One region of the Tistrella mobilis genome, then DNA from elsewhere that is predicted to be linked to it. Evidence: riboswitches for the same ligand, from Rfam matches in the RefSeq annotation. Region 1 holds a riboswitch; the other holds the start of a gene.
What was found. Region 1 has a riboswitch for S-adenosylmethionine ahead of metK (methionine adenosyltransferase). Riboswitches for the same ligand answer to the same signal wherever they lie in the genome.

Region 1 (7,499 bases):
ATGCGGGATACGGCCACGTCTCCGGCATCAGATGCCAGAGACACGGCACCGACGGTCCCGGCATCGAGCCAGGCCCGCACTTTTTCGTATCCGGCAACAACCGCTCCCGCCCGGCGGCCGAGCCCAAGATATTCCAAACACCGGGCGGTTAGCAATCGCTCGACCGTCCCGATCAGATCTTCACCGGCCTTCACCGGTGCCTTGAAGGCCCGGGGAAAGGCCTTCCGGCGGATCGCCTGCTCCAGCAGATCGGCCCGGGCAGTCACCCAGGCGCCCCGTCCGGGCAGGCGGCCGTCCATGTCGGCGACCACGTCGCCGCCCGGGGCGACGACGAAACGGATCATGCCGTCCGGCGATCCGCTCTGTCCGGTCGCAATGCAGCGGCGCTCGGGCGCACGATCACGCGGACCGCCATCGGTCGGCAGATCCGCCGCCGTATCCGTCATCGCGCTCTCATCCGCCATTACGCCTTGCACCATCACGGTCTGCTCAGGCCTCGCTGTCACCCGCGGGGGCGGCATCGGCTTCGGGGGCGTCTTCGCCCTCGAACCAATGGGCACGCGCGGCCATGATGATCCGGTTCGCTTCCGCTTCGTCGATCGTGCCGGCAGGCAGAATCTCGATCAGCTCATCGCCGGCCAGATCGGCCAGATCGTCGAGCGTCTTGATCCCCTTCTCACCCAGGCTCGCCAGCATGACAGGCGTCATGCCCTCGATCTCGGCCACGGCATCCTCAACGCCCAACTCGCGGCGCTTGTCGTCCATCTGACGATCACGGGCTTCAAGGAAGATCTGAGCGCGGTTCTGAAGTTCGGCTGCGACATCCGGGTCGAAGCCCTCTATGCCCGACAGCTCGTCTTCCGCGACGAAGGCGATCTCCTCGATCGACTCGAAGCCTTCGGTCACCAGCAGCTGGGCGATCACCTCGTCGACGTTCAGCGCCTCGATGAACAGCCGCGAGCGCTCGCGGAACTCTTCCTGACGCCGCTCCGACTCCTCGGTCTCGGTCACGATGTCGATATCCCAGCCGGTCAGCTGAGACGCCAGACGCACATTCTGCCCGCGGCGACCGATCGCGAGCGACAGCTGCTCGTCGGGAACCACGACCTCGATGCGCTGGGTGTCTTCGTCCATCACCACCTTGGCGACCTCGGCCGGGGCCAGGGCATTCACCAGGAAGGTGGCCGGATCGGGAGACCAGGGAATGATATCGATCTTCTCGCCCTGCAGCTCGGCCACAACCGCCTGCACGCGCGAGCCGCGCATACCCACGCAGGCGCCGACCGGGTCGATGCTGCTGTCGTGGCTGGTCACTGCGATCTTGGCGCGCGATCCGGGGTCGCGGGCGCAGCCCTTGATCTCGATGATGCCGTCGTAGATTTCCGGCACTTCCTGAGCGAAGAGCTTCGCCATGAACTGCGGATGGGTACGCGACAGGAAGATCTGCGGGCCCCGGGGCTCTTCACGCACGGCGTAGATATAGGCGCGCACGCGGTCGCCGACACGGAAGCTCTCGCGCGGGAGCAGCTCGTCGCGGCGCATCACGGCCTCGGCGCGGCCCAGATCGACCACGACGCTGCCATACTCGGCGCGCTTGACGATACCGTTGATGATCTCGCCGACGCGGTCCTTGAACTCGTCGAACTGGCGCTGACGCTCGGCCTCGCGCACCTTTTGCACGATCACCTGCTTGGCGGTCTGTGCAGCGATGCGGCCGAAATCGATCGGCGGCAGCGGATCGACCAGGAAATCGCCGGGGGCGGCATCAGGCTTGCGGTGGCGGGCGTCGGCTACCGACATCTGGGTCGCCTCGTCCTCGACCTCGTCCACCACCTGGGTGTAGCGATAGAGCCGGATTTCGCCAGTCTTGCGGTCGATCGTCGCGCGGATGTCGTGGTCCTGGCCGTATTTGCGGCGCCCGGCGGTCTGGATGGCCTGCTCCATCGCCTCGAGCACGGCATCGCGGTCGATCGACTTCTCGCGGGCAACCGCATCGGCGACCTGAAGCAGCTCGTGCCGGACCGGGCCGGTGTTGAAGTTGATGTCCATGGGCGCACTCAGCTCCGGTTGTCCTGAACGGCGGCGATGAGTTCATCGGTCAGGATGAGCTTCGCCGACGAAATCTCGTCGAATGGCAGGGCCGGTTCCGACCCGTCATCAAGGCGGATGGCCACCAGACCGCCCTCACGCACGCCGGCCAGCCGGCCGCGGAATCGTTTGCGTCCGTCATGCGGTCGCCGCAGTTCCATCTTGGCCTCGAAGCCGGCGAAGCGCTCGAAATCCTTCAGCCGGGTCAACGGCCGGTCGATGCCAGGCGAACTGACCTCCAGCGAATAGGCCTCGGTGATGGGGTCCTCGACGTCGAGCAGGGCCGATACCACGTGGCTGATTTCAGCGCAGTCGTCCACCGTCATCGGCTGACCGTCCACCCGCTCCGCCATGATCTGGAGCGTGGCATTAACGCCGGAACGAAAGGTCACCCGCACGATCTCGTAACCGAGATCGCCGACGGCCGGCTCGATCAACTCCGTGATACGACGAACGACGTCCATGCGCTCCTCCGGTGGCGGGGCGACTCGCGAACCCTCTCGGGGCGGCGGTCCGACGCGGCACAATAAAAAAAGGCGGGCTTGCAAGGCCCACCCGGCGGAAGCTGCATGTGACCGCGACCACCGGCGGGCCCTCGTCCTGACGGACCCTGCCACTCCCTCACCGGGGCGGATGGCTCGTCGGCTTGGGCGCTGGCGGGATCGCCGGCGGTCCGCAATCGCGGACGCTGGTCAATATACGCATATGTCGCGGAACCGCAAGGGGTTTATCCACAGCATACCGCCCCGGGGATGCGCAGCGGTTGCAGATCCGCCCTGCGATACGGTCAAGAGCGCTGGAAACTCATGAACACCGGCACGCGCCCGGCAGCGCGGGCCTTCGCCTCATAGCGGGTCTCGATCTGGCCTTCCGGCCGCCGCTGCCAGTCGCCCGGCCGGCGGGCCTCCCAGACGAAATCGGGATGGGCGCGAACATGAGCAAGCGTCCAGGCACAAAGATCGGTGTGGTCGGTGGCTGCGATCAGCCGGCCGCCCGGCCGGATCACCCGGGCGAGACCTGCGACCGTCTCCGTCTGGATGAAGCGGCGCTTATTGTGGCGACGCTTGGGCCAGGGGTCGGAAAACAGCAGATAAACGCGGGCAAGCGAGGCATCGGGCAGGGCATCGAGCAGCTTTGCCGCATCATCGCCCAGCACCCGGACATTGCGCAGGCCGCGACGCTCCAGCTCCACCAGGAAGGCCGACATACCCCCGATATAGGGCTCGCAGCCGATGAAGCCGGTATCCGGCTCGGCCTCGGCCCGGGCAATCAGATGCTCGCCGCCGCCAAAGCCGATCTCGACTGCGATTTCGCGCATCGGCCGATCGAACAGCCGGGCGGGGTCCAGTTGCGTGCCCGGCTCCGGCAGATCGATCGCCAGCTCGGGCAGGGTTTCTTCCATTGCCCGGCTGCGCCCGGCCTTGAGCGGACGCCCCACCCGCCGGCCAAAATGGCGGCGGCCCATGCTCTCACCGGCAGCATCCGCTGCGGTCTCGGTCCCGGTGGTCCGGGTATCGTCGGCGCTGGTCATCGTCGGCACGGGTCCGGCTTGCGGCTGAAGATCGGGTCGAAAACGCAACGGGGCGGCGGCCGTTGCCGGCCGCCGCCCCGCTGATCGCACGAATGGGGATCAGAGCACAAGCTGCTTGATCGTGTCGGCGAGGTCGGTCTTCTCCCACGAGAAGCCGCCATCGGCCTCGGGGTCACGGCCGAAATGACCATAGGCCGCCGTCCGGCCGAAAATCGGCCGGTTCAGCTTCAGATGTTCGCGAATGCCACGGGGCGTCAGGTTCATCGCTTCGCGGAGCGCCTTCTCAAGCTTAGCCTCGTCGACCTGGCCGGTGCCGTAGGTATCGACATAGACCGACAGCGGGTGCGAGACGCCGATCGCATAGGCAAGCTGAATGGTGCAGCGATCGGCAAGGCCGGCTGCCACCACATTCTTCGCCAGATAGCGTGCGGCATAGGCAGCCGAGCGGTCGACTTTGGTGGGATCCTTGCCCGAGAATGCGCCGCCGCCATGAGGAGCGGCACCACCATAGGTGTCGACGATGATCTTGCGGCCGGTGAGGCCGGCATCACCGTCGGGACCGCCGATCACGAAGTTGCCGGTCGGGTTGATGTAGAGCCCGGCATCGTCGCACATCCAGCCGGACGGCAGCGAGGCCTCGATCACCGGCAGGACGGCCGCGCGGACATCCTCCTGCGACGCCGATGCCAGATGCTGGGTCGACAGCACGATCGAGGTCGCGCGGACCGGCTTGCCGTCCACATATTCCAGCGTTACCTGGCTCTTGGCATCGGGGCCGAGCACCGAGATATCGCCCGAACGGCGGGCCGTGCGCAGGTTGCGCAGGATGGTGTGGGCATAATGGATCGGCGCCGGCATCAGCGCATCGGTCTCGCGGCAGGCATAGCCGAACATGATACCCTGGTCGCCGGCACCCTCGTCCTTGTTGCCCGTGGCATCCACGCCCATGGCGATGTCAGCCGACTGTTCATGCAGCAGGACCTCGACCTTCGCCGTGTTCCAGTGAAAGCCGTCCTGTTCGTAGCCGATGTCGCGGATCACCTCTCTGGCGACACGCTCGATCGTTGCCGGAGACGTGTCGCCGTGCGAGCGGATCTCGCCTGCGATCACCACGCGGTTGGTGGTGGCGAGCGTCTCGCATGCGACGCGGGAATACGGGTCTGCGGCAAGCAGATGATCAAGCACCGCATCCGAAATCCGATCACAGATCTTGTCCGGATGTCCTTCGGAGACGGATTCGCTCGTAAAAAGATAGTTGCTGCGGGCCATGGCGCGTGTTCAACCCCTCAAGAACCGACGACGGACCACGAACTCGGAATCCGCGGTCCGGGCACCAGTGCGGGCGGCAACCGCGCCGGTGCCAGTTTAAGGACTCCGTGCGTCTGGGTTCTCGGCAGATGACGCGACCGCGCACCACCAAGCCCACTTAGCGCACTGTTTAACGTGGCGGCAAGCGGCACAAATCCGACCACGGACGATGTAGCGACATCCACGCCTACGCCGGGTGCGCTATCGACACCCTACATATTCACGCGGAAGTTTCAACTTCGTCGTCAGATGAAACTTTCACGGTGCGACGTCGGAATCAAGAGCGCTTTTTTGGGAGGCGGTCGCAAGGCCGTCACTGATGGTTCGGGCCAGTTCGACGACCCGCGCACGCGCACGCGGGTCGCGGATGCGAGAGAAATTGAAGGCCAGGGTCTGCGCTTCGGGTCCATCCATGACCAGCCAGTCGAACCCGTCGTCGATGCCGTCAGAGCCTTCTTCGGCCGTCACCGTTCCAACGTCTTCGTAAAAGAACGACACCGGAACATTGAGTGCATGCGCGATCAGGAACAAGCGGCCGGCACCAATACGGTTTGCCCCACGCTCGTATTTCTGAATCTGCTGGAACGTCAGGCCGACCCGCTGCCCCAGCTTTTCCTGGCTAAGCCCCATGAGCTGGCGGCGGAGCCGCACCCGGCCACCGACATGGGCATCAATTGGGTTCAGTCGCGTCGCCATCCGTTTCATCCCTCCTCGCTCACGGCTGCCTTCAATTCCGGCCCGTTTGTCAGGCGGATAGATGACATCACGCCATGGCATGGGTCAACCCCGGCGCGCGCATCGCAATTCCCGAAACGCGCATTCCGGGTTGCATTGCAAGGCCTACTCGCCTTTGATGACATGTGGCCCACGCTCCGATTGCCGGCTCCGGCGCCACGGCGTCGACAGGTAGCCGAACAACCGGCATGCGATCCGGCGCCGTCCGGTCAGACCCGCCACACGCGAAAGACGTCGCTCCTCAATCCGGAAGATATGCAGCCACCCTCAATTTCTCCTCCGTGGAACGCGAAGGAGAAAAGCGAGCACCAGAACGATCAGCCCCACTACCGCAACCGATCCGTCACCGACACGGGCATAAAGGGTCGGAGGCAGGGCGGTCGGCAGCGGCCCGTCCAGGACGCCCCGGCGATCCAGCTCCAGCAAGGCGATGACCCGCCCCAGCGGATCGACAATCGCGGAAATGCCGTTATTCGCCGCACGCACGAGCGGCAAGCCTTCCTCAATACTCCGCAGCCGCGCCGAGGCAAAATGCTGATGTGGCCCGGCCGTCAGGCCGAACCAGCCGTCATTGGTGACATTCAGCAAAAAGCCAGGCCGAAGGATGGTGGCGGCGCCCGCCGTCACCTCCCCTGGAAAGATCGCCTCATAGCAGATCAGCGGGCTCACCGGCGGCAGGCCAGGCAGCGCCAACGTCGCCGGCCCCGGTCCGGGGGTGAAGTCGATGCTACCAGCCGTGAGCTTCGGGAAGGGGTTTAGCTCGCGCAACGGTACGTATTCGCCGAAGGGGACCAGATGCGCCTTGTCGTAGACGCCCAGGATCCGTGCCTGATCATCGATCGCCATGACCGAATTGAACACCCGCGGCTGCGGTTCAGTTCCCGGGGGCGATCCGGCCGGAGGCGGCGTCCACTCCACGCGGGGCGCACCCGTTATCAGTAACCCGCCTGGCGGCACGGCACGGGCCAGCACCTCGCGGATCTCGGCTTCCTGCTGGGGATAGTAGCCGATCGCGGTTTCAGGCCAGATCACGTCAGTGACGGTGGCGAAGCCCGGCCCCCGGGTCAGATCGAGATGGGTGCGCAGATGCTGCGCCTTCATTCCGCCCCGCCACTTTTCCTTCTGGTCGATCGCTGCCTGGACGAGGCGGAGCTTTACCCCCGGCACCGTTGCTGTCTGATGGGTTTCGAGGCGCAGGGTACCCCACACGCCCGTCCCCAGCAGCACCGCCAGAATCAGGCCGCCGGTCATCAGTGCCGGCCGCCGGTCCTCCTGCCCCCGGATCAGTAGCAGCGCCGGGGCCGCAAAGACGGCAACGGCGAGCAGACCCATGCCATAGGTGCCGACGATTGCAGCCCCCTGCGCCAGGGCCGGGACGGCAAGGGCAGAGGCGCCGATCAGATTCCAGGGAAATCCCGTCAGGATATGGCCGCGCAGCCATTCGGCCACGATCCAGGCGACGGCCAGGAACAGCACCCGTCCCGGGCCCTGAGGGGCCGCGCGGGCCTGTACCACGCCGACGAGGCCCGTGAAGATCGCAAGCCCGGCGGAAAGCCCCAGAACCGATGGCACCGCCAGCGCCCCGAAGGCTGCCGCGTCCACGAAGAAGGCGACGCCGATCCAGTACAACCCGGCAGCGAACTGGCCGAGCCCGAAGGCCCAGCCGGTCCAGAAGCCCGGCCAGAGCCGGCCGCGCACGCCGTCGAGCAAAAGGAGGAACAGGGTGAAGGCAACGAAGCCCAGAGGCCAGGCGTCAGCCGGCGGCAGTGCCGCCGTAGAAAAGCCGCCGGCGAGTGCCGCGAGCCCCAGCCGCGCACGCACGCCAAGCCTACCGACC
Region 2 (7,499 bases), 1.6 Mb from region 1:
TCCTCTCGGCCCATTGCCACGACGATATGGGGCTGGCACTCGCCAACACGCTGGCGGCGCTGGAGGCAGGCGCCGACAGCTTCCAGGCGACGCTCTGCGGCATCGGCGAGCGGGCCGGCAATACCGCGCTCGAAGAGGCGATCGCCCAGCTGCGCCTCAACGGCCCGCGCATGGGGCTTGCGACCGATGTGGCGCTGGAGCCGGTGATCGAGGCCGCCCATGCCCTGCGCAAGATGATCCACCTGCCGCTGATGCCGACGAAGCCGCTGCTGGGCGCCGAGGCCCGTACCGTCACCGCCCCCACCCATCTCGGCTGGACACGCACCGCCGAGGCCTGGCCCGTGCGGCCGGTGACGGCGGCCCGCCCCAATGCGGTGATGGTCGGCGGCACGCCGCGCAATGCCATCACCCGCCGTCTGGCCGAGGCCGGGGTGGTGATCGACATCGACAAGATCGATGCGGTCTGCGACCGGCTCGCGGCCGATCCGACGCCCGATCGCTTCAATGATCATGGTGCGCTGGTGGCGCTGTATCGCGAGGTCGCCGACAGCGGGACCGGGCTTCCCGGCTGATCCCGTATTCGCCTGCCCGCGCAGGGCCGGCTCGCTTTCCGCCCGGTTCTCTGTCCCGCAGGGCCTCCCGGCCCCTTCTGCTCCCGGCGATCATCATCGTCGGGAGCTTTTTTCCGCCGAATTGACAAGATTTTTTTGTGTTTGAAGCCGGTTCCACAATGCGCATCGTTTATATACAGTGCGGCAACGGGCCGGCGATATCCCCCTCAAGACATGATCCGGGCCCGGCACCATCCAGGGAGCGAGACCAGATGACCCAGTACCGTCACCCCGAGACGGCCGTTCTGCATGCGGGCTATCGTGCGGACCCCACCACCGGCGCGGTGGCGGTGCCGATCTACCAGACGACCTCGTATCAGTTCGAGAGCACCGCGAAGGCTGCCAACCTGTTCGCACTGTCGGAACTGGGCAACATCTATACCCGGATCATGAACCCGACCACCGACGTGCTGGAGCAGCGCCTGGCCGCCCTTGAGGGCGGTGTGGCGGCGCTCGCCGTCTCCTCGGGTCAGGCGGCCTCGGCGCTGGCGATCCAGAATCTCGCCCAGGCGGGCGACAATGTCGTCTCGTCGACCGATCTTTACGGCGGCACCTGGAATCTGTTTGCCAACACGCTGCGCCAGCAGGGCATCGAGGTCCGCTTCGTCGATCCGTCGGACCCCGAGAATTTCCGCCGCGCCACCGACGACCGCACCCGCGCCTATTACGGCGAGACCCTGCCCAACCCGAAGCTCCGGGTGTTCCCGATCGCCGAGGTTGCCGAGATCGGCAAGTCCTTCGGCATCCCGCTGATCATCGACAACACCGCCGCCCCGATCATCGCCCGGCCGCTGGAGCATGGTGCGGCCGTGGTGGTCTATTCCACCACCAAATATATCGGCGGCCACGGCACCTCGATCGGCGGCATCATCATCGACGGCGGCACTTTCGACTGGGAGGCCTTCCCCGAGCGTCAGCCGCTGCTGAACACCCCCGATGCCAGCTATCACGGCGCGGTCTGGACCCAGGCGGTGAAGCCGCTCGGCCCCATCGCCTATATCATCAAGGCCCGCGTCACCCTGCTGCGCGACCTGGGCTGCGCCGCTTCGCCCTTCAACGCCTTCCAGACCATCCAGGGCCTGGAGACGCTGCCGCTGCGCATGCGCGAGCACAACAAGAACGCGACCCTGGTCGCCAAGTTCCTGTCCGAGCATCCGGCGGTGCTGACCGTCACCCATCCGAGCCTGGCCGAGGGTGAGGCGCGCGCCCGTGCCGACAAGTATCTGAAGGGCGGCTATGGCGCGCTGATCGGCTTCGAGATCAAGGGCGGTGCCGAAGCCGGCCGCGCCTTCATCGAGGCGCTGAAGCTGCTCTACCATGTCGCCAATATCGGCGACGCCCGCAGCCTGGCGATCCACCCCGCCACCACCACCCACAGCCAGCTGTCGGAAGAGGAACAGAAGGCCTCGGGCGTCACCCCGGGTTATGTCCGCCTCTCGATCGGCATCGAGCATGTCGACGACATCATCGCCGACATCGAACAGGCTCTGGCGGTGGCGACGGCGGCCTGATCATCTGCTCCGGGTCAATGCCGGCGACGGGCGCATGGTTGCCACCATGCGCCCGTCGTTCTTTCGCACCCCACCCCGTCGTCCCGCGACCGACCAGGCTGTCTGCACTTTTCACATGGCTGCCGTGTTGTGGAATGGCAATTGACGCGAGCTTCACGGTGTTTTAGGGTAACGCCGTCGCGCCGATTTGAGCCACAGCTTGCGGGCGCGTTACAAATGCAGCTAAAGCGGAGGGGTCGGAAACCCGCGCGACGCTGTCACGCGGGTTTTTTCGTGTTTGGTCCGGCAGGTCTCCCGCAAGGGTGAGACGGCCGGACGGGATCAGGGTTGCAGCCGCCCCCGTGGCCCGATCCGACCGACAAGATGCAGGGACACCAGTCCAGATGCGGATTCTGAAGACGTTGGGCGGCGCGGCCGCCATCCTCGGCCTCCTCGCCGCAGGCGCAGCCCAGGCCGAAGAGATCAAGATCGGCGTGACCCCCGGCCCCCATGCCCAGATCCTGGAGAAGGTGAAGCCGATCGCCGCTGCCCGGGGCCTCGATATCGAGATCATCGAGTTCAGCGATTATGTGGTGCCGAACCAGGCGCTCGCCGCGGGCGACATCCAGGCGAACTCGTTCCAGCACCAGCCCTATCTCGACAACCAGAATGCCGATCGCGGCTATGATCTGGTGTCGATCGCCAAGACGGTGGTCTTCCCGCTCGGCATCTATTCGAAGAAGATCAAGAGCCTGGCCGATCTGAAGGATGGCGATTCGGTCGGCATTCCGAACGATCCGACCAATGGCGGTCGTGCACTGCTGCTGCTGCAGGCCCAGGGCGTTCTGAAGCTGCGCGAGGGCGCGGGCCTCAAGGCCACGCCGCTCGACATCGCAGAGAACCCGAAGAACCTGCGCATCATCGAACTCGATGCCGCCCAGCTGCCGCGCTCGCTCGACGACACCGCGGCCTCTGCCGTCAACACCAACTATGCCGTCGAGGCCGGGCTCGACCCGGTGAAGGATCCGATCGCGCGGGAAGCGGCGGAATCGCCCTATGCCAATGTGATCGCGGTCCGCAAGGTCGATGCCGACGCCGCCTGGGCCAAGACCCTGGTCGAGGCCTATCACGATCAGAAGATCAAGGACTGGATCAACGACCACTACAAGGGCGCGCTCGTCGTCGCCTGGTGATCCGTCCCGCAGATCTTGAAGAACGGGCCGGCCGGGGATATCCCCGGCCGGCCCGTTTGCATGTTGGGCTGGGGCGGTCAGGCTCAGGCCATCTCGTTGCGGGCGATGCCCGCCGCCTCCCAATAGCCCTCCTCCCAGGTGATGAAGCCCTGGGTATCGGTTTCATAGGGGTTGTCGGAGACGGTCTGACCGTCCAGGAAGGCAATGAAACCTTCCTGCAACTCGCGAACCACCGGCATCCTGCGCGTCGGCGCCTCGCCACTCTCGGTCGGCGGCTCGATCGCCCCGTCGAGCCCGGCGGCCGGATCGATCACCATGCCGCTGCGGCGGGCCAGATGGGCGCGAAATTCCGGGTAGCGCATGAGGACGGTATCATCGAGGCCTTCCGGATTCTCCTTCAAGGCCTCGCGGCCGCGATCGGTGATGCCGAGCAGGCCGTCGCCCACCCGTCGGATCAATCCCGCGACCAGCAGGCGCCGGAGATCGATCACCACCCGGCGATCGAATTCGGCCCGCGCCGCCGGATCGCAAAGCTCCGCTGCCTTGGGGGCGATGCGCGCCAGATCCTGCAGCAGACGCTGCCCCACCACGTGCTTGTCGGCCGGCTGCATGGTCAGCATCCGGAGCGCGGTGAGCATGATCGTCGAACTCGGCGGGCGGACCTCGGTTTGGAAGGGCATATGTGGCGTCCTCGACTTTGGTGCTCGGACCGGCGCCGATACCGGCCCTCTTGGTTCAACATGTGGCAGCGACGCGCAATCGTCACAAGGTCGAAAAAAAGGGCTTTTCAAGCGCACGCCGACTGGCTATAAACCGCGCACCCACTGAGACACGGTGGGGCACGCGAGAGGCTACGGGGGTGTAGCTCAGTTGGTTAGAGCGCCGGCCTGTCACGCCGGAGGCCGCGGGTTCAAGTCCCGTCACTCCCGCCACTCGCTCGGGTTTTGAAAACGCCCGGTTCATCTCTGGATGAGCCGGGCGTTTTCCTTTTGCGGCATTTGCAGCGGCCCGGTACGGCCGCGTGGAAGACTTGCGACCAGTGCCGGTTTGTCTGAGGCATGAATCTCTTGACGCGCATTGGTTTTCAATTAAACAACCCTTGATGTTGACGGCTGTCGCACCCCCTCCTAACCTTGACGGATCGCGGGCATCGACCGCGCGAGAGGGCATCAACCGCGACAGGGCACAAGGGGAGAGCCGGGGCAATGACCACGGTGCTGACCGATGAACTGATTCTGTGCGCCGCACCGCCCGGCGATCGGGATATCGATGCGGCCGGCTTCGCCTCGATCTGGCTGGCGGCCGATGTCTATGCCCGCGGCCAGCGGCTGCTGGGGCGGTCGGCCCGGGTGCTGGTGGCGGCGGGTGATGCGCCGCGGCCGCGCAGCGGACAGGATGGCAGCCCGCGGGACGGCATCGAAGAGGGCGGCCGCGCGGCCGCCACGCTGCGCCGCGCCGGCATCAGGATCGACGGCGTGCTCACCTTCCAGGGCGACGGGCCGGGGGTGCTGCCGCTGCGCCGCCAGCAGGGTCGCCAGCTGGGCGACAAGCCGATGCCGGTGCGCCTGACGGTCTTTGCCGGCCGCGACGCCCTCACCGCCCGCAGCCTGATCGAGGCGGTGGCCGAGATCCAGGATCTGGGGCCGATCACCGATACCAGGATCGTGGCGCCGCCGGCGCTGACCGATCTGTCCGGGCGCAGTTTCGATCCCTCCACCGGCCGGGCGATCTTCCTGAACGATCTGCTCGACCGGGTGCCGGCCGAGGCGCTGCGCTTCTATCTGGCGCTGATGTCGGAACCCCACGATGCCCGCGAACTGTCGCTGGCCGATCTGGCCCGCACCCATAATCTGTTCCTTGTCCGCGACCTCGGCACCTCGCTCGGCGCCATTGCCAATCTGGACCCGGTGGCCGGCACCGCCCTGCCCCAGGATCGCGCCGAAGACGATCTGATCGCCGATTTCCGCGCCCGGCTGCATGCGGCACTCGATGGCCGCAGCTTCTCTCTGGCGGCACTGGCCGGCGTGGTTCTGGGGCTGAACGGGCAGATGAAGCAGGCGCGGCTCTACGGCACGCCGGAGCGGATCCCGCGGCTCGCCGGCCTGTTCCAGCTGTTTGCGCGCCCGGTGATGCCCGCCACCGCCGATGCGGTCGCAGGCTTCCTGGGCCTCGGCACCGGCTGGGGCGAGGCCTGGGCCCGGGTCGGCGGCGAGATTCCGTCCTGCAGCGCCCGTTTCGTACGCGGCGCGGCCCCCGGGTTCGAAACGGTCGACGAGGCGGATCTGGTTGCCCTGGAAAGCGGATCGGTCGCCGCCTGACCGGGCGGACACACCAGCCTGACACGAAAAACGGCGGCCGCTTCGCAGCGCCGCCGTTCGCATACCCAAAGTGTCCCTGCGTCAGCCGAACAAGCTGTTGCGTCAGTCGAACAGGCTGTCGATATCGCTCTGCGACACCCGGCTGGCGTCGTCGACCGGGCCATTGAGCAGCCGGGCATCGCCCTCGCGCTCGGCCGGCGGCGGCAGGGCCGCCACCTGATCATGGCCCACGATTTCCAGCAGCTCTTCCAGATGGGCATCGACCTGCTGAAGCACCTTGCGCACCTTGGCGATGCGCTGACCGGTCAGATCCTGGAAGCCGCAAGCCTCGTAGAGTGCGGTGATCGCCATGCCGGCATTGTCCAGCGCCGCACGGGCCTGGCTGTCAGGCGACAGCTCGGCACTCACCGCATCCAGCGCGGTTTCGATCGCTTCGATCTGCGACAGGATCGCCTCGGTCGCGGCCTCGGTGCCTTCGACCACCCCTTCCAGCGCCTGGGTGGCGGATGCCAGCGGGTCTTCGCTCGCGGCCGGATGCCTCAGCACCGCGACCGCACGCCTGATCCGATCGATGGGCGCGGCCTGCGGCATTTCCATGCCGACATCGCCCCAGTCGATATCATCGTCTGCAGGCTCGGTCTCGTCCATCGCCATCCGTGCCCGTCTCCTGGCCGTCACGTCGTCCGGCCGGGGCCGGACCACTTCCCTCGGGCGCCGTCCAGGCGCCCGAGGGCAAAGTTTAAGGCATTCACCCCGGGCGGGAAAGCATCCCTGACCGGCTTTTTCGCAGTGCGGCAGAGACATGTGCCGCGTCGCCGCTCAGAATGCAGGACGGGCGGTAAAGAATGCGTCAACGCAACCACACGTGATGCAGATATCGCAGCCGGGCGTCGACCGGCGATGTTCGGCCGCAGGGCTTGATCACTCGCCGAAGACGCGCAGGAAATTTCCGGCATAGAAGGCGGCGCGCTCTGCCTCTGTGCAACCGCCGAGCGTGGCATCGAAGGATGCGACAGGGTCCCGGCCGCCTTCGATATGCGGATAATCGGTAGAAAACGCATAGAGCCGGCTGTCGGACGCCCGGATCAACGCCCCCACATCCTCGTGGTGATAGGGCGTGAACAGACACTGGTCCAGAATCTGTTCCGAGGGCCGGCGGGCCGGCGCCCGGCCCGCGCCGCGGAAGATCTGCGCGGCCGCGCCATCCAGGCGGCGCATCATCCCGGGCACCCAGCCGCCGCCGAATTCCGCGATCAGGCACTGCAGGCCCGGATAGCGCTGCAGCACGCCGTCGAAGATCAACCGGCTCAGAAAAATCTCCACGCGCTCGGAGACGAAGACGACCTGATCCGACCGCGGCGCATCATCGCCTTCCAGCATCTCGAACGGCACGATCTCGCCCGTGGCGGCCATCTGCCGTGCCACGTCGGGCGGCGGCATGATATGGCAGGCCAGCACCAACCCCGCCTCGGCCATGCGGGCCCAGACCGGCTCCAGGCTTCGCGGGTGGAAGGCATAGTCGGGCAGGCCCTGATGCGGCAGCCACACCGCGCGCAGCCCCAGGCGGATGATATGCTCGATCTCGTCCCGCGCCAGGGCCGGGTCGTCGATCGGCAGCAACCCCACCCCCGCCAGCCGGGCATCACCGGCACAGAAGGCAGCGATCGCGCGATTGAGCGCCCGCGCAGCCCCATAGGCCAGCGCCGGCCCCTGCATTCCATAGAAGACCGGCACCACGGCAAAGGACGGAAACACGACCTGCCTGCGCAGCCCCAGCAGATCGAGTGCCAGACGACGCTCCTCTCCGCTGAAGGCACCCAGCGCGTGATAGTCCTTTGGGCCCGCCAGAAGATCGCCGCCATGGGCCATCAGCGCCGCGACGGTCTC

Region 2: linked by a shared signal. The riboswitch ahead of P7L68_RS13070 (MetQ/NlpA family ABC transporter substrate-binding protein) and the one ahead of metK (methionine adenosyltransferase) in region 1 are both predicted to bind S-adenosylmethionine.

Annotation. Positions count from the first base shown of each region.
Region 1 is NZ_CP121017.1:4,885,482-4,892,980, reverse strand. Features, by position in the region: gene P7L68_RS27690 (RNA-binding protein) at 1-446, opposite strand, end outside; gene nusA (transcription termination factor NusA) at 490-2,049, opposite strand; gene rimP (ribosome maturation factor RimP) at 2,058-2,552, opposite strand; gene P7L68_RS27675 (tRNA (guanosine(46)-N(7))-methyltransferase TrmB) at 2,876-3,619, opposite strand; gene metK (methionine adenosyltransferase) at 3,719-4,888, opposite strand; SAM riboswitch at 5,025-5,101, opposite strand; gene P7L68_RS27665 (helix-turn-helix domain-containing protein) at 5,186-5,623, opposite strand; gene lnt (apolipoprotein N-acyltransferase) at 5,930-7,483, opposite strand.
Region 2 is NZ_CP121017.1:1,585,935-1,593,433, reverse strand. Features, by position in the region: gene P7L68_RS13080 (LeuA family protein) at 1-572, shown strand, start outside; gene P7L68_RS13075 (O-acetylhomoserine aminocarboxypropyltransferase/cysteine synthase family protein) at 824-2,122, shown strand; SAM riboswitch at 2,292-2,369, shown strand; gene P7L68_RS13070 (MetQ/NlpA family ABC transporter substrate-binding protein) at 2,515-3,294, shown strand; gene P7L68_RS13065 (hypothetical protein) at 3,378-3,932, opposite strand; gene P7L68_RS13060 (hypothetical protein) at 3,931-4,122, shown strand; tRNA gene P7L68_RS13055 (tRNA-Asp) at 4,150-4,226, shown strand; gene P7L68_RS13050 (class I tRNA ligase family protein) at 4,500-5,612, shown strand; gene P7L68_RS13045 (protein phosphatase CheZ) at 5,715-6,266, opposite strand; gene P7L68_RS13040 (amidohydrolase family protein) at 6,534-7,499, opposite strand, start outside.